Regions from separate parts of the Microbacterium sp. A93 genome, predicted to be linked through region 3. Evidence: riboswitches for the same ligand, from Rfam matches in the RefSeq annotation. Region 3 holds a riboswitch; each other region holds the start of a gene.
The links. Region 3 has a riboswitch for S-adenosylmethionine ahead of ACSU1G_RS22920 (flavin reductase family protein). Riboswitches for the same ligand answer to the same signal wherever they lie in the genome.

Region 1: linked by a shared signal. The riboswitch ahead of ACSU1G_RS22300 (MFS transporter) and the one ahead of ACSU1G_RS22920 (flavin reductase family protein) in region 3 are both predicted to bind S-adenosylmethionine.
Region 2: linked by a shared signal. The riboswitch ahead of ACSU1G_RS11170 (hypothetical protein) and the one ahead of ACSU1G_RS22920 (flavin reductase family protein) in region 3 are both predicted to bind S-adenosylmethionine.

What each region holds. Positions count from the first base shown of each region.
Region 1 covers NZ_JBPXMT010000009.1:233,499-240,452, forward strand. Annotated here, with positions in the region: gene ACSU1G_RS22280 (aldehyde dehydrogenase family protein) at 1-583, opposite strand, end outside; gene ACSU1G_RS22285 (NDMA-dependent alcohol dehydrogenase) at 641-1,747, opposite strand; gene ACSU1G_RS22290 (four-helix bundle copper-binding protein) at 1,889-2,299, opposite strand; gene ACSU1G_RS22295 (DUF6480 family protein) at 2,373-2,630, opposite strand; gene ACSU1G_RS22300 (MFS transporter) at 2,832-4,271, opposite strand; SAM riboswitch class IV at 4,292-4,408, opposite strand; gene ACSU1G_RS22305 (glutathione peroxidase) at 4,581-5,072, opposite strand; gene ACSU1G_RS22310 (organic hydroperoxide resistance protein) at 5,072-5,494, opposite strand; gene ACSU1G_RS22315 (MarR family winged helix-turn-helix transcriptional regulator) at 5,538-5,975, opposite strand; gene ACSU1G_RS22320 (DUF4287 domain-containing protein) at 6,077-6,367, opposite strand; gene ACSU1G_RS22325 (aminotransferase class V-fold PLP-dependent enzyme) at 6,391-6,954, opposite strand, start outside.
Region 2 covers NZ_JBPXMT010000004.1:49,004-55,957, reverse strand. Annotated here, with positions in the region: gene ACSU1G_RS11195 (MFS transporter) at 1-381, opposite strand, end outside; gene ACSU1G_RS11190 (PfkB family carbohydrate kinase) at 589-1,581, opposite strand; SAM riboswitch class IV at 1,648-1,764, shown strand; gene ACSU1G_RS11185 (hypothetical protein) at 1,817-2,425, shown strand; gene ACSU1G_RS11180 (HepT-like ribonuclease domain-containing protein) at 2,498-2,839, opposite strand; gene ACSU1G_RS11175 (nucleotidyltransferase domain-containing protein) at 2,836-3,294, opposite strand; gene ACSU1G_RS11170 (hypothetical protein) at 3,382-3,768, opposite strand; SAM riboswitch class IV at 3,800-3,917, opposite strand; gene ACSU1G_RS11165 (hypothetical protein) at 3,974-4,132, opposite strand; gene ACSU1G_RS11160 (HNH endonuclease) at 4,192-5,616, shown strand; gene ACSU1G_RS11155 (NERD domain-containing protein) at 5,623-6,954, opposite strand, start outside.
Region 3 covers NZ_JBPXMT010000009.1:386,973-393,926, reverse strand. Annotated here, with positions in the region: gene ACSU1G_RS22935 (endonuclease domain-containing protein) at 1-181, shown strand, start outside; gene ACSU1G_RS22930 (mechanosensitive ion channel family protein) at 349-2,094, opposite strand; gene hisD (histidinol dehydrogenase) at 2,210-3,517, shown strand; SAM riboswitch class IV at 3,617-3,736, shown strand; gene ACSU1G_RS22920 (flavin reductase family protein) at 3,810-4,367, shown strand; gene ACSU1G_RS22915 (RNA-binding S4 domain-containing protein) at 4,413-4,808, shown strand; gene ACSU1G_RS22910 (aldo/keto reductase family protein) at 4,851-5,855, shown strand; gene ACSU1G_RS22905 (Ig-like domain-containing protein) at 5,991-6,954, shown strand, end outside.

The DNA of each region.
Region 1 (6,954 bases), 150 kb from region 3:
GGGTGTCGTCGGCGGGTTTGAGGACCACGGAGTTTCCGGCGGCCAGGGCCGGGGCGACCTTGGACGTGGAGAGGATCAGGGGGAAGTTGAACGGCGTGATGGCCGCGACGACGCCCAGTGGCTCCCGCTGCACCGTGGCGAGGACGCGCCCCGGGGTCTGGCGGACGGAGCCGTCGAGCTGCTGGGCCAACATCCCGTAGTACTCGAACGTCTCGGCCGCACCGTTCACGTCGACGGCCGTGGCCATGGCGATCGGCTTGCCGGCGTCCTGGCTCTCGATCCGTCCCAGTTCCTCGGAGCGCTCGCGCATCAGGCGGCCGACCTCGAGCAGGATCCGGGCCCGTTCGCGCCCGGGCAGTCCCGACCACACCCCGGAGTCGAAGGCGGCGCGGGCGGCGGTGGCGGCGGCGTCCACATCCGCGATGGTGGCGCGGGCGACGTCCGTCAGCTTCTCCCCGGTGGCGGGTGCCTCGACCGCCATGAGGCCGGCCCCGGTGGCGTCCCGCCATTGCCCGCCGATGAAGAGCCGGCCGGTGGGGAAGGGGTTCTCGCTGACGTGCGGTGAGGTTTCGGTGACGGTCATGGTGGCGTCCTTCGCGGTGGTGGCGGGTGGTGGCGCGCAGGGGAGGGTGGGCTGCGCTCAGTGCTTGATGAGCCCTCGGATGTTCTTGCCGGCCTTCAAGTCCTCGTAACCCTGGTTGACGTCCCCCAGGGCGTAGGTCCGGGTGATCAGGGCGTCGAGGACCAGCTGTCCCTGCTGGTAGAGGGAGAGCAGGCGCGGGATGTCATAGGTGGGGTTGCAGTCACCGAAGAGGGTGCCGCGGAGCGTCTTCTTGAACAGCGCAAGGATGGTGCCGGGGACCGTGACGGAGGGGTCCTCGAGGACTCCCATGCTGGTGACCACCGCGGTCCCACCCTTGCGGATGGCCTCGAAGGCCGCCGACGTCACCGGCTCCTCGAGGTGTCCCACGGTCACGATCGCCTTGTCCGCGCCGACGCCGAGCGTGAGGTCCCGGGCCAGCTCGGCCGCCTCGGCGGCGTCGGCGACCGCGTGGGTGGCCCCCAGTTGCAGGGCGGTCTCCCTCTTGAACGGCTCGGGATCCACGGCGATGATGTTCGCGGCCCCCGCATGGCGGGCCCCCTGCACGGCGTTGGAGCCGATCCCGCCGACCCCGTAGACGATCACGGTCTCACCGGGGCGGACGTCGGCGGCGTAGACCGCCGAGCCCCACCCCGAGGGGACGCCGCAGCTGACCAGGGCGGCCTTGTCCAGGGGGATGTCCTTGGGGATGGGGACCACCGAGTTCTGATGCACGACCCCGTACTCGCTGAACGTGCCCAAGGAGTTCATGCCGCCGTACTGGCCGTGCTCCCCGGTGAAGACGAAGCGGTCCCCTGGCAGGCTGCCCACCAAGGCGTTCGCGCCCAGATCGCACAGGGCCTGCTGGCCGGTGGCACACCAGCGGCACGTGCCGCAGTTGGGGATGAAGGAGCAGACCACGTGGTCGCCCTCCCGGACCCGCGTCACCCCCGGCCCGACCTTCTGGACCACTGCCGAGCCCTCGTGTCCGCCGACGAGGGGCAATCGCGCCTCGGAGTCACCCTGCAGGATGTGGAGGTCGGAGTGGCACAGTCCCGAGTAGGCGTATCGGAGCAGGACCTCTCCGGGGCCGGGCTCGGAGAGGTCGAGCTCCTCGATCCTGAAGCCCTTGCCGGGTTCCACGATGACGGCCGCGCTGCTCTTCACTCTGCCTCCTGGTGGGTCACATGACGTTCAGGCGCACTCCAAGCACAGTCGCTGGAATGAGATCCGTATCACTGTGGACCCTAGGGAGGTGTACTGGAGGCTGCAATGGCACTTTCACCTGGAAGAAGGGAGGTCCTGTCCTCAGCCCAGAGACTCGAGCAGCTCGGCACACGCCTGCTCGCACCGGCGGCACGCCTCGGCGCAGACCGTGCAGTGCGCGTGCATCTCGGCATGCTGGCCGCACTCATCGGCGCACACCCGGCACGCGGTCCGGCAGGCCTCGAGCAAGGCACGGGTGGTCTCGGCGTTGTTGCCGGTCTGGCGGGAGAGGACCCGGCCCGTGGCTGCGCAGAGGTCTGCGCAGTCCAGGTTGAACCGGATGCACTGCCGGAGGTCGGCGACGTTGTCCTCGGCCAGGCAGGCGTCCGCACAAGCGGTGCAGGTCTGGGCGCACTCGAAACACGCCTCGATGCACTGGGCCAGCTTCTCTCGGTCGATCGTGCCCAAGTCCTTCGGATAGGTCTCGAGCATCGAACTCACGTGATGGGTCATGACATCCTCCTTGGACGGGCCAGGTCGGTCGGCGTGATGAAACGATCGGTGGTGGCAACGCCTCGGCGGACGCTCAGAACAGTCCGGCGATCGAGCCGGCGATCCAGAAGCCGACGAAGACCAGGACCAGGACCAGCAGGGCCACCAGCCAGGCCTTGTTCTTGGCACCGACGCCTCGCTGGTCCTTGTCGAGCTCGTTGTTGGTGGGCTCCGCGCTGGTGCCCTCGGCTGGCGGGGTGTCCCCGTCGATGCTGTGGCCCGACGTCTCACGGGTGGCCTCGGCCGGGTTCTCGGAATGGCCTCGGGCCTCTTCGGGGTCGATGGTTGACACGGCTACCTGCCTCCTGCGGTCGGTCATGCGGGGCATGCGTAAGCACAGGCTAACAAGGCCCCCGGCCCGCAGAGAGGGTAGGTCTGCGGCGCCTTTGAAGCACGACCCGCGGCCCAAGGGCACCCTGATGCCTCCGGCCCATGACAGGCCGCGAGACCCGACTGACGCTGATTCCTGCCGCGGCAAGAGGTGACGCTGGCGTCAGGCGCGCAGTTGGTCTGCGGTAACGGGTCCGCTCGTGAGCGCCGCGAAAGCGGGGTCGGCATCTGGAGAAGGGCTCTTGAGCCGGTCCGGGTCCCACTTGATGAGGGTGGCGGTGAGGAAGCCGACGAACGGCACGGCGGCCATGGCCATGATCGCCCCAGAGGTGCCCAACCAGGCCTGCAGCAACGGGAACAGGAACAGGCCCGCAGCGGCGCCGATGTTGCAGAAGGTGGTTGAGACGCCCATGCCCAGGCCTCGGAGATGACTCGGATACGCGAGCGCGGACAGTGCCGCACCACCCGGGGCGGCCAACCCCGCGTGGAAGAGGATGAAGAGGGACGGCAGCAGGATGGCCACCGCCAGGGGAGCGGACTCGAGCGTGAGCCCGAAGACCACGAGAATCACCGCGCAGGCGGCGAAGCCGATCTGGATGGCGCCGCGGATGCGCAGTCGGGACGCGAGGCCGGCTGCGGCGAAGCCGCCGACGATGCCCAGGACGTTGAACGCTGCCGCTCCGAGGGTGGCTCCCGCGAAGCTCTCGCCGAACAGGGTCAGGGCGATGATCGGCAGGTACCAGCCGATCGCGTAGTACTGGCAGGCCTCGGCGAACCAGGCGACGTTGGCCAGGACGGTGCGTCGCAGGTAGGGCGCGCGGAACAGCGTGGCCAACCGGCCGGCGTCGTGCTGGGTGGTTCCGGTGACCGAGCCGTCTGGGGCGGCGGTGACCGCGGCGCCGGGGAACTCGTACATCCGCTGCAGGGCGGCGGCGGCCTGGGCGTACCGGCCCTTGGAGGCCAGCCACCGCGGGGACTCCACCAGCACGGCCCGCTGGGAGACGAGGAGCGCCAGTGCGACGACGGCGCAGCTGCCCAGCAACCAGCGCCAGATCGAGGTGCCGACCCCGAGGTGGTAGATGCCGAAGGTGAAGAGCAGGTTGGTGGTGGTGGCCACGTACCACATGCCCTGCCAGCGGTTGAGCTTGCTCTGGTGCCGTGCCGGCAGGAACTCGGAGATATAGGTCAGCAGCGCTCCGAAGTCCATGGCCCAGGCCACGCCGGCGAGCACGCGGGAGAGGATGAGGATCTCAAAGCTGCCCGCGGACAGTCCGATCACCATGGCGACCAGGGCGAAGGCCTTGGCTGCCAGGAGGATGTTCAGCCGCCCGAACTTGTCCGCCAGGCCTCCGGCGAAGGGGCAGACGAAGATCGCCACGAACATGTAGGTGCTCGTCACCAGGGAGACCTGGACGGGGCTCAGGCCCAACTCGCGGGTCAGCGGATCGAGACCGGAGGCGAGGGCCGCACCGGCGTAGGCCTCGAAGAACACCCCACCCAGGCCGAGGATCCACACCCACTTCATGGCCGGCCGGGTGCGGCCGATGTCCAGGCCGTGGACCACGGATGCCTCGGAGTCGATTCTCAGTGTGGACGTGCTCATGGCCTGTCTTCCCTACCTTGGCTCGCGTCTTGCCCGCACCAGTGGGCTGCGGGCCGAATCCTCACCTGGGGCACCCCGCACGTGCGGAGGGTTGCCGGCCACGGAACCAGGGTTCGCTGTGTGTGGCACTCGTGATTCGCCGCCGACGCTATCGGCGGGGCGGGCCCGGGGCATGCCGGCGGTCATGGTCCGTCATCCTGGCGGTGTTTGAGCCGATCACCCGGGTGCAGGGGACGGAGATGACGCCGTGAGACGCAGGCTGGCCTGCCAGGTGCTCCAGGACCTCAGCCCGCCGGCACCTCCAGGACCTCAGCCCGCCGGCACCTCCAGGGCCGCCTCGATCGCTGAACGCATCTTCTCGGGGCCGGTGGCCGGGGCGAAGCGTTCGAGGACCTTCCCGTCCCGGTCGACGAGGAACTTGGTGAAGTTCCACTTGATGGCCCCGCCGAGCAGCCCGGAGGTCTCCTTCTTCAGCCAGGCGAACAGGGGGTGGGAGCCGGAACCGTTGACGTCCACCTTGGCGAACATGGGGAACTCGACCCCGTAATTCAGCTGGCAGAACTCGCTGGCCTGAGCGTCCGTGCCGGGCTCCTGGTTCGCGAACTGGTTGCAGGGGAAGCCGAGCACCACCAGGCCCTGGTCCTTGTACTCGGCGTAGAGCTCCTGCAGGCCTTCGTACTGGGGCGTCAGGCCGCACTTGCTGGCGGTGTTGACCACCACGGCCACTTGGCCGGCATAGTCCGCGAGCGGCTGGTCCTGACCGGCCACGGTGGGGGCGGTGAAGTCGTAAAGGGTGGGCATCAGTCCTGCACCACGTTCACATGGACCTCGATGTTGCCGCGGGTGGCGTTGGAATACGGGCAGACCTGGTGGGCCTGGTCGGCGAGCTCCTGGGCCTGCTCGGCGGGCAGGTTCGGCACGACCACCTCGAGGGTGACCTCCAGGCCGAATCCGCCGGCGCCGTTGGGGCCGATGCCCACTCGCGCGCCCACGCTGGACTCGCCCAGGTCAGCCTTGGCTTTGCGGGCCACCATCTGCAAGGCGGAGTGGAAGCAGGCCGCGTAGCCGGCGGCGAAGAGCTGCTCCGGGTTCGCGCCGTCGCCGGTGCCGCCCATCTCCTGCGGGGTGGCCAAGTCCAGGTTGATTTTGCCGTCCGCGGTCTGGGTGCGGCCGTCGCGGCCGCCTCCGGTGGCCAGGGCTTCGGCGGTGTAGATCGTCTGCATGGGGATCTCCTGATGGTGGTTGCGTGGGCGTGTGGGGAGCTGGTCAGGTTGCGGCCACGAAACGCTGGGAGAGGTCCCGCAGCGCGAGCAGGTCTGCGGTGGAGAGCCCGACGGCGTCCAGCAGGCACCGCTGGACGTCCACCGCGCGCTCGCGGAGGGTCTCACCCGCTGTGGTCAGCCGGACGGTCACTCGGCGGGAGTCGGTGGTCTGGCGCTCGCGGGTGATGAACCCGTGCTCGTCCAGACGGCGCAGCAGCGGCGAGAGTGTGCCGCTGTCCAGGTGCAATCGCTCGCCGAGCTCCGAGACCGACTGCCCGTCTTGCTCCCAGAGCACCAGCAGCACCAGGTACTGCGGGTAGGTCAGGCCCAGTTCGTCCAGCAGTGGCCGGTAGGCCTGCTGGGCTGCCCGGGCCGCCGAGTACAGGGCGAAGCAGACCTGGTCCTCCAGGTGGAGGTTCGGTGGGGCTTCGGGGGTGCTCATGCAGGAAGTATTGCGTACAATTCAGTTGTGTGCAATAGAAGGCTCGAGGAGGGGGTGTCGAGGACGGTGCAACCGAGCCCGTGGCGGGCCCGCATTCCGGGTCAGGACGGTTTGCTGGCCTGGCCGTCCAACCAGAGCGTGTCCGAGGAGTCGCGGTGTGAGCCGGAGGTTCCCACGTGTTTGGCGTCGATCTGAGGGCCCTTCTGGATGACGTGGACCAGGGCCATGCCGTGGCCCCGGCCGAGTCCGTAGTCGGTCTTGAGCCAGTCCAGGATCTCGCCCGCCTTCACGGAGTCATCGCTGTACCCCCGGGCCTGCGCGATCTCGAGCAGCTGGCGCGGGGTGAGGCCGGTCTTGTTCTCAATGGCGTCGAGATAGGCCTGGAATGACATGGAACCTCCTGGGTCCTCGGATTTCACCGACCGGCGAGCGCCGTCTCGAGCGCCTCGGCGAATCGATCCACCTCGGCAGTCGTATTGTAGAAGTGCGGGGAGACCCGCACCAGGCCCAGCTTCTCCACGACATGGACACCGGCTCGCAGTAGTTCGGCCGTGATGGCCGCGGAATCCTCGGTACGGAAGCTGACGATCCCAGCCTGGGCATCCGCCGGGGTGATCGGTTCAATGCCGAGCGCGCGGATCGCATCCGCGGTCCGCCGTGTCAGTTCATCCACGCGTCCGTGGATCACCGGCCATCCCACGCTGCCGAGGAACTCCAGCGTCGCATCAAGGACGTACAGCCCCGGATAGTTCGGATCGGCGTACCCGAAGTCCGTACTGGGTGGCTTGTTCCGGTAGCCCCGGTAGGCCGGCGTGAGCTTGTCCCGCGCCCGCTCCCGGAACACGCCGATCCCGGTGCCGAAGCCCGAGAGCAGCCACTTGAACACTCCGGCTGCATACACATCCACGTACGTGAGGTCGACGGGGAGCGACCCCAACGCCTGGATGCCGTCGACGACGAGCAGGGCATCGACCTCTCG
Region 2 (6,954 bases), on a different contig from region 3:
CAGACTGTGTGCGTTCTGGGCGACGTCAGTGATGGCATCCGCTGCCCCGCCGAGGAGGAGACCGAGTGCGAAGAAGATAACGGAAGGTGCAATGCCCGCGCCGAGCAGGCCCAGGCTGGTCAGAATGGTGCCGATCACCGCAACCTTCGCCGAACCGAAGCTGCGGATGAGCACCGCGGCACCGAGTCCCGCGATGATCGCGCCGGCGGGGAATGCCGCGATCGCGAGTCCGTAGGTGGCGGCGTCGAGTCCGAGCGAGGCTTTGATCTCGGGATAGCGCGGCAGGATGTTCGCGAACAGCGCGCCGTTGGTGAGGAACAGCAGCGCGACGCCGATGCGGGCGCGGCGCACGGCCGGGCTGACGGCGGTCAAAGAAGACATATGCACCAGCGTAGGTGTGGACGGATGCCGGGTGGCGACGCTGACCGCGCGATCCACGCCTGTCGCGGGAAGGATTTCCCGGCTAAATCGCGCGTTTCAGCCAGGTTTCCATTCCCCCATCGCCGGCGGTGGCGCCAACCCGACGGCGCGGCCGCCGACCCCGCCGGTCCCCGACGTTCACCTCGCCGTTTTCACCTTGAGGTGGATTCACCGGTCGCGGAGAAACTCCTCGACCTCGGCTGCGGTCGGAGCCGTCGTCGGTCCACGACGGGTGACTTTGATCGCGGCTGCCGCGTTGGCATGTCGGCAAGCATCCACCCACGTCGAGCTGTCGGCGATGCCGGCCATCAGCGCGCCGGTGTGGGTATCACCGGCGCCATTGGTATCGACGGGGGTCTGCGGAAAGCCCGGCACGTAGGTGGTCTCGCCGTGCGCATGCACCGCGCACCCTTCGCCGCCGTCGCGCACGATGGCAACCGCTCCGGCGCGCATCAGCGGAGCAAGCTCCCGGGCTTGCGCCACGATCTCGCGTTCGGATGCTTCGACCGGAACAGACAGCGCAGCCAGCAGGTCGGTCGCCTCCTCTGCGTTGCTGGTCCACACGTCGGTGCGGGCGAGCATCGTGTCGCGCGCGTCGGCGGGCAGCGCGGCGAACGCCGCCCCAGGGTCAAGGACGACGACCGCAGCCTCGGGAAGGGACACCAACCAGGCCAGCAGCGGCTCGCGGGTCTGCGCGACGGCGAGGGAGTATCCAGTGACGCAGACGAGGTCGCCGGGCTGGACGTCGGCACTCGCAAGGGAGTCGACGGTGATGTCGCGCTCGGCGCCGAGCGTCGTGACGAAGGTTCGCTCTGCCGTCGGTTCGACCAGCACGACGCACACACCGGTGTCCTGCGTGGCGACCTGCGGGGCGGATGCTGCGATGCCGTCGGCATCCAGTGCCTCGCGGATCAGATCGCCGTGCGGACCGGTGCCGAGCGATCCGGCGTGCACGCACTGTGCGCCCAGCCGGGCTGCCGCGAGCAGCACTGTGACCGCGCCACCCGCGTACTGCGCGACGGAGTCGGCCATCACGTTCTGTCCGCGCGCGGGAAGGTCAGGCACTTCGATGACCAGATCGACCAGCGCTTGCCCAGTGTGGATCACTCGTGGTGGGTGCTGCCTGTTTTGCTCGTCATTGATCTCGGCACGGGTGCGCATGCGGACAGCCTATCCAGGGGGCGCAGGTGCGGTGATGTCTCCGCTCCCTGCTACAGTCCATTTCAGGTTCAAGAGTTGCAGCCACAGGTACCTGGCCGGCTGCACGGCAACCCTCCTCCATCGAGCGGGGTGCCCCAGGGGAAGAACCGGTCCGACGCAAACGCGTTCGGGCAAGTCGATGGGTTCGCTTCGTCTGTGGAGATTGCGCGAGCCCTTCCCACGAAGGGATGCTCTGATGAGCGAAACCACCTTTGTCCATGCCGATCACTCACGAGATCTGTGGTGGCGCCAACTCGGTCTCCACGACAGCAGCGACCCCGCAGCCAGCAGCAACGAGCGTCGCCTCCAATCCGCACGCCGCGAATACCTGAGCTCACTGCAGCCGTCAGGGTTCACCCGTGCAACCGCTGAGGGCGACTCAGTCCTCACCGTCGAGCAGGTCGCGGCAGAGCTCGCCGCTATCGAGGAGGCGACCAAAGCCACAGTGCAAGACGAGGCCCACCAGCGCCGCGAACGAGGATGGGCGAACGTGCGCAGCGCGCTGTCGGCTTCGGATGCCGATGTGCCGGTCGAACGCGGCGACTGGGCCGGATTCACTCGGGGCCGCGCGATCGCGTGGTGCTGGAACCTCTATCAGTACGAGCCGCGCGGGTTCGTGCATCCGGGGTCGCAATTGCGGGCAGAGCGCACGTCCGAACTCGAGGCGGGGCTGATCCCGGACGGGTTCGGATACGCCCAGCGCGCCGCCGACCTGGAAGCTGCCGGGTTCATGCCCGCGACGTATCGGCACGCGCAGGAGGCTCTCGGCAGGTCGACGTTCTCGCCGGCTGACGTGACGCACTGAATCGGATGCTGCGGCGGGCTGACGCGAGTCGGCCCGCCGTGGCAGCTCAGGTTCCATTCGTGGGCTGGTGACTCAGCCTGTTTGCTGCTCCGCCCGAACGAGCGCCGCCAGTTCGGGGAAGCTCTCGGTCACCGTGCGCCAAAGGAGTTCGGCATCCAGTCGGTCGCAGTGATGCACCACGTAGTCACGATGACGCGCGGCCTGCCGCCAGATCGAGGCGGAGAAGCGCTCGGAATCGGCCGCCACGAGACGCCTCACGAGATCGCCGATGCGGTTGGACAGCGCCTCGAACGCAAGCGGCACAGCTAGATCAGAGTCGTAGGCGTCGCGTCCTCGTTCGACCAGGTTCGCTGCAGTGTCGAACGCAGAACGCAGCTCATCGAGACAGCGCTGGATGCGGTCCACCTCGTTCACAACGGCATGGCTTCGCGAAGGATCGTCGCGTCGCGCTCGTCGTCAAGGGATGCGATCGACAGCGCAGATACAGGAACGCCGACGAGTACTTCCATGTCCATCTCGAACTGCGCGATATCGAAGAGGGTCGCGTCGGGCGCCGAGGTCACGAGCAGGTCGAGATCACTCCTGACCGTCTGCTCACCCCTGGCAACGGATCCGTAGACCTGGACCGATCCGAGGTTCGCGCTCTGAGCAAGCCGCTCGATCACCGGCTTCAGATACCGGAGTCGTTCAAGCGAGACCACTGGCTCCGACTGGGCCGAGAGCTTGCGGTATGCCTCCAGCGAGAGCAGCACTACCTCTGGCCGTCGATGAGATCCGACCGTGACGGGAGCAGCATCCGGAGTCTCGCGAAAACCGGCGATGAGCGCCGACAGGCCGGACCGCGCGTCTGCGACTGAGATGACTTCCATGCGCACCTCCAGAAGATGTACATGAAATTGTACATATTTTCGGGGTGCTGTGGTGGGCAAACTTCTGTCCGCCCACCACAGCTTCACTCAGATCCCGAGATCCTCCAGCCTCAGTCCTGTTCCGATGTCGAACGCGATCGTTTCACGCCCGCGTGCAGCATCCGGCGCGGTCGTTCCCGGCACTGCGGGTCCCACCGTGTTGGTGCCGTCATCCCACTCGACGCGCCATGCCTGCTCGCTGTCGAAGTGCACACGAACCACGCGATCGTCGCAGCACGGCGGCGACCCTCCCCTTCCGACGTAGACGCCAGCCGCCGTGAGCACTCGAACGAGCGCGTTCCACGTCCAATCCGGGTAATGCTCCCGGACGTACTCGTCCGTGTAGCCCCTTCGGACAGGAAGCGAATGCCCGTAGTGCAGCAGTTCGTTCAGCTGCTTCTTCGTGCGTACTTCCTTGTAAAGCTGACCACTCATGAGTTCAGCCCCTCTCAGGAGGGCACGCCTCCATCGAAACTTGCGACACGAGATCTCGCGGCGCCCGTTCTTCCCCTGGGGCACCCGGAAGTCGATGGACTCGGGTTGCCGCGCGGTCGGCCAGGTACCTGTGGCCGCGACTCTTGAACGCGAAAACGACTGTAGCAATCGGGTCCGACATTCATCCCTGGGGGGTGATAGTGCTCTAGGCGACCATCACCTCGGATGCTCCGGCGCGGGCTGCGCGTGAACTGCTGGCGAGACCGCTGTCGCCCCAGGGATCGACAAACAGCGCTTGGCGCGAGTCCCCGCACTCGCCACCGACGCCGTACCGCTGCGACCCATTACTCTCATCTTGAGGCACGCAGGATTCTTGACAACGCGCCTCAACCACTCGACGACGAGCAGGGGGAGCGATTACGCATGGCGCAACGCAACGACGGAACCGAAGTTCCACATTCCGAGGCGCTTCAGCAGTGGGCAGCCGTTGCATATGAAGAACTCAAGAGAGTTGCCGGAACTTACAACAAGGTCATCAGCTACGCAGGTTTGAGGACGGTGCTCCATGAGGAAACTGGCCTCACCACCGGCATGCTCATGCAGAACTGGATTGGTGGCGTTCTCGAGATCGCGGCCCAACGAGCTGCGGATGCGAACGAGCCCCCTCTCACCTCACTATGCGTTCGTGGGGATGGCACTATCGGCGATGGCTACATGCGCGCGCCCAAGGCCGTAACGCCGAGCAGCACCAGCGACGTCGAACAGCTAGCAGCCGAACACCGACTGCTTTGCTATGCGGCGTTCGCAACAGACATGCCAGCCGATGGCGGCACACCGATGCTCCCGCCGGAGGTGGCGCTGCGGCGACGCGCACAAGGAGCAGATGCTACCTCGGACGCCTGGCTCGACGAACTCATCGCGACGGGCGAGCTTTCCGCCCGCGACCCGATCCCGTTTCGCACTCACCTTGAAGTCGCCAAGCTTTTCGGCCGTAGTTACAAAGGCCACCAGACCGCAACATTCCAGCTAGACGAGTCAACGGAAGTCTGGTTTCCCAAGATGTACCCGAACGGCGACTGGAGCAACATTTTGTCTGACGACGGCGAGGTGATCACGATGCAGCATATTCAAGGCGGTAAGTACGGCGGCGTCATGGAGACCGACCCCATCCGCGAGTACGTGATCACATTCGGGCACGCCAAGCCGGCAGCCGGGCCTCGGTTCTATACCTTCCTTGGCGTCTTCGAGGGTGCACCTCAGCTCTCAGATCGCACGCGTTGGGTGCATCAACGAGTCGCGCACACGGTCTACTTTGACGGCGAGGGAGACTTCTCATTCACTCCCAACCGCTCGCGGCCGGTGCAGGACGACCAAGTAGCTGAAGCCGCCGACACGGATCCACAGATGGTCGCGACATATCAAAAGCAGCTTGACGCTCGCTCGTACGCTGTCGAAGACAAACACAGCACGGCAAAGTCCCGCGGCAGTGCGCAAGCGGTTTTCGCAAAAGCCGTCAAGAACAATTACGGCTGGGAATGCGCGGTGACGGGCATCAAGACTCGTGCATTTCTTGTGGCATCGCACATCGTGCCGTGGAGCGAGGATCAGCAGATCCGTCTCGACCCGAGCAACGGGATCTGCCTCTCGACCTTCGTAGACCGCGCGTTCGACGCGGGCTTTCTGGCCATCACTCCAGAAGGCCGGACTGCGGTGCGATGGGACAAGATCGAGGGAGACCCGATCTTGAAGTTGGAACTCTCCAAGATTGACGACGTGGAGATCTTCAAGCCCTCAGTCGCACCGCCTGACCCCGCAAAACTGGCCAGGCGCGTGGAGCTGGGATACTGAGCGCACTCAGTTAGGTATCACCACGCACCGATACCGCGCCCGAGTCAGGCCCACATAGAGCAGGTCGAACCAATCGATGCCCTCTCGACGGATGAACGCGAGCCCATCGTCACCAATGTCGGTAAGAATCACGGCCTCAGCGTCCAAGCCCTTGTACTTGAAGATCGACCCCCAGCGCACGCGGCCTGAAGGAGCCTTGGGCATCGTCCCCGGGTTGGGTGCCTCGCTCACGTCGACAGTAACATCCGTCGAGACGGCATCTACCGGACCGAGTCCCGTGCCCGACTGCGGCTCCACTTTGAGCCGTTCCCGCAGCCAACGCTCCTCCTTAGAGAAGTGCTCCGCAGCAAGCAATCGCCCAGCTAGGGAGTTGCGCGCACCGAACGGGCTGAGAATGACGATGTCATGCGCCTGGTGATGCTCGAGCAGTTCCTTCAGCGCTTCGGCGAGCGCGCTGGACGCCTGTGCGGAATCCGACACCTGTTTCACAACCAGCGGTGCATCGATCGTCGAGGTGACACGATGACCGTAGTAGCCGAACTGACGTGAGAGCAGCGACTCCGCGGATGCCGTCAACGTTCCCACCTGCCGCAACCCTCGGCGCAGTGCAACGTGCACGAGATCCGGGACGCGGTTCCGCGCGATCTCATACGGATCGACGTAAGAGTCCGAAGGACGGAGGATCTGCTGCCTCGCGTCACCCGCGAATGCGAGCTTCGTGCCATCCGGGGACCCCGTGCCGGCGAGAGCGATAAGCACGTCGAGCACCGCCGGGAAGGCTGCGATGTCCTGAAACTCATCGACGCAGATCGCTTCGTACCCACCGAGCGTCGGGTTCGCTTTCAGAGCGTCAAGCGCGAGGGAGGGAAGCTCCTCGGTGTACCAGCTGTGCTCGGCATTCTCGGGGTTAGAGGAGAGACCAGCGAGCCGGAGCATGATCGAGTTGAGATCATCGACCTCGACGTCGCGATTCGTGCGCAGCATGTCACGAAGCTCGTCAGCCATAAACAGATTCCAACAGGTGACGAGCGTCCGGTGGTGTGATCGCCACCGTTTCGCGAGATGCGTGAGGAGATAGCTCTTGCCCGTGCCCGCGGGGCCATCGAAGTAGACGTGGTCATTTCGCTCGATCATCTCCAGCACAACGCGTTGCTGCTTCAACAGCCGGCTCTCGTCGTCAAGACGCTCGAGCTTACGATCTGCGAGTGACCGGCCGCCGGCGAAGTCACCAACGAGTGCGCCGGCGATCTCCTCGACATGCTCAGGCGTCATCGTCGTCGGGTCATGCTCGACTCCGTCGACCGTCGAGTACCAGGCGTCGTGCTCATCGAGTAGGTG
Region 3 (6,954 bases):
CCAGTACGAAGGCGATCACCACCGTACGGACAAGGATCAATTCCGTCGTGACACCGGCCGGGACCGGGCCATGCAGAGCGACGGGTGGATCGTTCTCCGGGTCACGGGCGAGGTGTTCACGGAAATCGGGTGGGCACAATTTGTGCAGGATCTGAAGCTCGCACTGGCGGGTCGCGCCTGATGTGGAGCGTCACCTGGTCGCCCGAAACACGTCACCCATCGAGTAGGGAGGGCTTGCAGAATTGACCGGTGAGGTTCTCGACAAGCCCTCCCTACTCGATCTGGGGTGCCCCCGGACCACGCAAGATGGGGCCGGATGGCGGCCCCACTCAACCGGGGCCGGCAGCCTCAGTTGCCGTCGAGGCCGCCGCCGGGGCCCTCATCCGGACCGCGCCGACGCGGCGTCTCCTCGCCGGACCCTGTGCCGGACTCCGCGTCGACCTCATCGGTCCCTTCGACCCCCTCGGCTTGGGCGGCCTTCTCCTTGCGCTCGGCGAACGCGGCCTCACCCGGGCCGGCGAACTCACGGTTGCGCTCCACCGCGCTGATGGAACCGGTGAACACGGAGGAGTCCTCGCTGGACTTCGTCAACGGGGTCGAGCCGGTGACCGCCGCAGTGGCGCCGGTGACCGCCGACTGCTGCCCCGTCCCCGCCTCGATCCACGGCAACGGGCTGGTGGGGGTCCGAGGCTGCTGGCCCGTCCCGGCGCCGGTGCCGGGCGCGGTACCGGCGCCGGCCGCGGAACCGGCCGGGCCGGCGTCGTGCCCTTGCCCCTGTCCTTGCCCTTGTCCCTGCCCTTGATCCTGCAAGGAGCCGGTGGTGCCGGGCGCGCTCGTGGCGTCCCCGGCTTCTCCGTTTGCTCCGGCCTCTCCAGCTTCCTCGCCCGCTGCCGGAACCGCACCGACGGCCGCGAGGGGCGGGGCTTCGGCGAAGCGCTGGGCGTAGATGGCCTCAGGGTGCTCGCTGCGCAGGTAGGTGACGAGGTCCTCGCGCACCAGGCACCGCAGGTCCCACAGGTCGCCGGCGTTGCGGGCGGAGACCGCCACCCAGAGCTTCATGGTGCCGTTCAAGGCCTCACTGACCTGGATGGAGCTGTCCTTGCCGTCCCAGAGTTCGGTGGACTCCAGCAGTGCCTTGAGGCGCTCGCGGGCGGCGTTCACCGGCGCCCTCCAGTCCACGTCGATCTCCACGGTCCCGGACAGGGCGGAGCCGGTGCGCGTCCAGTTCTCGAACGGGGTCGTGGTGAAGTGGCTGGAGGGGTAGATCACCCGGCGGCCGTCCCAGATCTTCACCACCACGTAGGACAGGGTGATGTCCTCGATGGTCCCGTAGACCCCGTCCGCGATCACCACGTCGCCCACCCGGATCGCGTCCGTGAAGGCGAGCTGGATCCCGGCGAAGACGTTGGTCAGGGTGGACTGCACGGCGAGGCCGGCCACCACGGAGATCACGCCGGCCGAGGCCAGCAGCCCGGCGCCGACCGCACGGACCTGCGGGATGGTCAGCAGGATGACGGAGACGGCGATCACGATGATCGCAGCCTGGATCACCCGCCGCAGCAGCACGGTCTGGGTGCGGATCTTGCGGTCGCGGCGGTCGTCCACGCTCTCGGAGGCGTACTTGCCGAGCAGCCGCTCCTCAACGATCTGCACCACCCGCAGCGCCAGCCAGGCCAGCGAACCCACGATCCCGGCCATCAGCAGGAAGTTCACCCCGGTGAACCACGGGTAACCGGAGGCGGTCAGGCCCAGGGCGATGCGGACCGCCAGCAGCACGACCACGGCGAGCACCGGGACGCGGCACTTGGCGACCTGGCCGCGCATCCCGGGCTTGCGGCGCAGCACGGTGTTCAGCAGCAACCAGGCGACCACCACCACGGCCACCGCGATCGCCACGGAGATCGCCACGGTGGACAGGATGCCCCAGAACGGGCCGAGCGAGTCCACCGCGCCCTCGGCGCCCTCCCGGACGCTGTCCTGGACGTTCTCCTGGGCCGGACCGGGGGTTCCGGTGGGATCGGCGGTCGACTCCGCTGCACCCCCCGCGGCGGTCAGGACGGCGGGCCACTCGGCAAGGGGGGACGGACTGAGCATGTGGCCCAGTCTGACATCCCGTGCTGGCGCGATCCTCAACAGGGGCAGAATGGGCACTGAACCTGCTGAACCTGCTGAACCCCTCAAGATCTCAGGAGCCACTCCCATGCCTGCCCTGCTTGCCACCACGGACCTGCGCGGCCGAGACTACGATCCGGCCACCGTGCTGCCACGCGCTGAGGTCGACGTGGCCGCCGCCGTCCCCCGGGTGCTGCCGATCCTCGATCGGGTCCGCACCGAGGGCGCCACCGCCGTGCTGGATTTAGGCGAGCAGTTCGACGGCATCCGCCCACCGTCCCTGCGGGTGCCGGCCGCGCGGATCACCGAGGCGCTCGAGACCTTGGACCCGGCCGTCCGGGCCTCCCTCGAGGAGTCCATCACCCGCGCCCGCACCGTCCACGCCGCCCAGTTCCCTTCCGGGTCCGAGGTCGAGCTCGCCGAGGGTGCCGTGGTGGAGAACCGCTGGGTCCCGGTGAACCGGGTGGGCCTGTATGTGCCCGGCGGCCGCGCCGTCTACCCCTCCTCCGTGGTGATGAACGTGGTCCCGGCCCAGGCCGCGGGGGTGCCGTCCCTGGCCGTGGCCTCCCCGCCGCAGAAGGACTTCGGCGGCCTGCCGCACCCCGCGATCCTGGCCGCCTGCGCCCTGCTCGGCGTGGACGAGGTCTACGCGGCGGGCGGCGCCCAGGCGGTGGCCATGTTCGCCTACGGCGTGGCGGACGACGCCGGCGCCCCGGTGTGTGCCCCCGTGGACATGGTCACGGGGCCGGGCAACATCTTCGTGGCGGCCGCCAAGCGCGCCCTGCTCGGGACCATCGGCATCGACGCCGAGGCCGGACCCACCGAGATCGCGGTCCTGGCCGACGGCACGGCCGACGCCCGCTGGGTGGCCGCGGACCTGATCAGCCAGGCCGAGCACGATCCGATGGCCGGCTCCGTGTTGATCACCACCTCCCCCGAGCTGGCCCGCGACGTGACCGCGCAGATCGAGGCACAGGTGCCCGGCTCCTTCCATGAGGAGCAGATCCGCCAGGCCCTGGGCGGCCCCCAGTCCGGGATCCTGCTGGTGGACACCCTGGACGAGGCGCTGGCCGTGGCCGACGCCTACGCCGCCGAACACCTCGAGGTCCACACCGTGGATGCGCTGGCCACCGCCCGGCGGGTGCGCAACGCCGGCGCCGTGTTCGTGGGCCCGTATTCCCCGGTGCCTCTGGGCGACTACTCCTCCGGCTCCAACCACGTGCTGCCCACCGGTGGCTCCGCCCGGTACTCCTCCGGGCTGAACACCGTGAGCTTCCTGCGCCTGCAACAGCTGATCCGTTACACGGAGACCGGCCTGAAGGACCTGGACGCCAACATCGCCTCCCTCTCCACGGCGGAAGGCCTGCCCGCCCACGGCGAGGCAGTCTCCCTGCGCTTCCGCTGAGACTCCTCCTGAGGTCATGGACATCATGCAGGTCACAGGGGTTCATAGTTCGAGAAACCCTTTGACCGTCAGGGCCGGGCGTCGTTAGTCTGGACACAGAATCACGAGTTCCCGCTGTTACAGCCCTGGCTTGCGGGACGGCAACCCTCTTCACGCAGTAGTGGGGTGCTCCAGGTGAGGATTCGGCCTCCCGGACGTCCCGGCAGGCAAGTACCGCGTTTCTGCTGGTGCCGTTCGGAGTACTCTCCGTGGGTGCCGTCGAGTAGATCCGCCTTCGAATGGAGGACCGAACATGACCGCTCTGGCTACCCACGAACTGCACTCGACCCCCGCCCTGGACCGTGACCTCAATCGCGAGCTGTCCACCGAGACCTTGCGCACCGCCTTCTCCCACTTCCCCTCCGGCGTGGCAGCGCTGGCCGGTGTGGCCCACGGCGTCAAGGAGGGGCTCGTGGCCTCGTCCTTCACCGTCGGGGTCTCCCTCGAGCCGGCGCTGGTGTCTGTGGCCGTGCAGAACACCTCCCGGACCTGGCCGCGGCTGAAGCAGGCAGAACGCATCGGGATCTCCATCCTCGGCGAGGGCCAGACCAGCGTGTGCCGCCAGCTGGCCGCCAAGGAGGGAGACCGCTTCGCCGGACTGGACGTCCGCTCCACGGATCACGGTGCCCTGCTCCTGAACGGTGCGGCCCTGTGGCTGGACACCACCGTCTATGCCGAACTGCCGGCCGGGGACCACACCATGGTCCTGCTGGAGGTCCACGGCGTGCACGACCACTCCTCCGAGCACGAGCCGATCGTGTTCCACCGCTCCGCGTTCCGCAACCTGCGCACCGCCGAAGGCAATCAGTAGGGAAACCAGTAGGGCAACCAGTAACGGGAGGTAGGCTTCACGTCCATGCCACCACCCACCCCTCCCGCCCAGGTCCGTCTGGACGCCTGGCTCTGGGGCGTGCGCATGTACAAGACCCGCTCGGCGGCCACCGCCGCCTGCCGGGCGGGGCACGTCCGGCTGAACGGGCAACCCACCAAGGCCTCCCAGGCCGTGCGGCCCGGGGACACCATCCGCCTGCGCCAGCCCGGCCGGGAACGCATCCTCGAGGTTACCGGCCTGCTGGCCAAACGCGTCGGCGCCCCGGAGGCCGTCCGTCATTACATCGACCACTCCCCGGAGCCCGTCCCCCGCGAGCTGATGGCCGTGCCGCGCCGGGACCGCGGGGCCGGACGCCCCACCAAGCGGGAGCGCCGGCAGCTGGACCAGCTGCGGCGGCGTACCGAGCTCGACCCGGGCTGAACCCCTGGCGACGTGCGGCGTCCGGCCGACTAGGGTGAATCCATGAAATTTCGATACCTCGGCAACAGCGGACTCAAGATCTCAGAGATCATCTACGGCAACTGGCTCACCCACGGCTCCCAGGTGGAGAACGAGACGGCACACGCCTGCGTGAAGGAGGCCCTGAACCAGGGCATCACGAGTTTCGACACGGCGGATGTCTACGCCAACACCAAGGCTGAGTCCGTCCTGGGCGAGGCCCTGCAGGGTCAGCGCCGCGAGTCGCTCGAGGTCTTCACCAAGGTCTACTGGCCCACCGGGCCCCAGGGCCACAATGACACCGGGCTCTCCCGTAAGCACATCATGGAGTCCATCAACGGCTCGCTGCAGCGGCTCCAGATGGACTATGTGGACCTCTACCAGGCCCACCGCTATGACGTGGAGACGCCGCTGGAGGAGACCATGCAGGCCTTCGCGGACATCGTCCGCGCCGGCAAGGCCCTGTACATCGGGGTCTCCGAGTGGCCCGCGGACAAGATCCGGGAAGCCCACGCCATGGCGTCCCAGCTCGGCTTCCAGCTCATCTCGAGCCAGCCGCAGTACTCCATGCTGTGGCGGGTCATCGAGTCAGAGGTCATCCCGGCCTGCGAGGACCTCGGGCTCTCCCAGATCGTCTGGTCCCCCATGGCCGGCGGCATCCTCACCGGCAAGTATCTGCCCGGCCAGCAGCCTCCCGAGGGCTCCCGCGGTGCGGACACCGAGGGCGGCGCCCGCACCATGGCCAGCCGGATGTCCGATGAGGTGCTCACCGCAGTGCAGAAGCTGCGTCCGATCGCTGACGGACTCGGGGCCACCATGGGCCAGCTCGCCATCGCCTGGGTCCTTGCCAACCCGAACGTCGCCGGCGCCCTCGTCGGAGCCTCCCGGCCGGAACAGATCGCCGAGAACGTGAAAGCCTTGGACCTCACCCTGGATGACGTCACCCTGCGCGCCATCGACGCCGCGATCGGGCACATCGTCACGGACGACCCCTCCCTGGTCTCCGTCCCGGAGACACGCGTGGCCTGACCAGCCCCAGATTGTGATCACGCCGTGATCTGGACATCCTGAAGTATCACGGTATGATCACAGTCAGCCGGTGTTGCCCGTTCCGCTGGACGGAGCGGGCAACACGGGGTCAAGCGCCATCAGGGGGGGCTGAGCATGACCACAAGGGCACGGCATACTGCTGACCTTCCCCGTCCGCGCCATGCCCTCACGGGCCTCGGCCGCGGTCTGACGGCCGCCTCCGGAGTCCTGCTGCTCATGACCGGCCCGGTGGGCCCTGCCGCAGCGGACACCCTGCCCAGCCCCAGCGGATCCCCCTCAGCCACAGCCACGCAACCCGTGGCCCCCTCGCCCTCCACCTCCCCCAGCGGCAACGCCCCGCCCGAGTTCCTCCAATGCCCCGGGATCATCGTCCAGGCGGGCGTCCCGGAGTCGATCGGCTTCCAGGTCACGGATCCCGACGGCGACCGGATCACCCTCACGGCTGCGGGCTCCTCGTCGGGTGCCGAGACCGCGGTCACCGGCCACACCCTGACCTACACGGCCCCGCCGGGCTTCGCCGGCCACGACTTCATCGAGGTCACCGCGGACGACGGCCAGGGCGGAGTGGCCGTCTGCGACCTGTCCATCCGGGTGGAGGCACAGCCGGATCCCACCCCCACCCCGACCCCCACGAGTCCCAGCCCCACCACCTCGCCGAGCCCCACGCCCACGGATACACCGACGGAGCAGCCCACGACGCCGGCCCCCTCGCCCACCAGGACCACCCCGGCTCCCAGCCAGGAGCCGACCTCCGGGCCGGCCCCCACGGCCGAGCCGACCCCGGCCCCGTCCACCCCTGGTTCCACGGATCCCACGGAGGTGCCGACCGGCGGGAACACCGGCGGCGCCAACGGCGACGGTGAGAACGGTGGCACCAGCGGCAGAAACGGCAACGGCGACGGCGGTTCGGGGACGGCCCCCGGCACCCCGGGCGGCAACACCTCCGGTCCCGCGGACGGTTCGGGCGGTGGCGCCGGGTCGCCGGACGGGACAGCGCCCTCCGGGTCGGCACCGCAGGCTGACACCGCCACCCAGCGACTACGGGACCTGACGCGTGAGACCACGGTCTCGTGTTCGC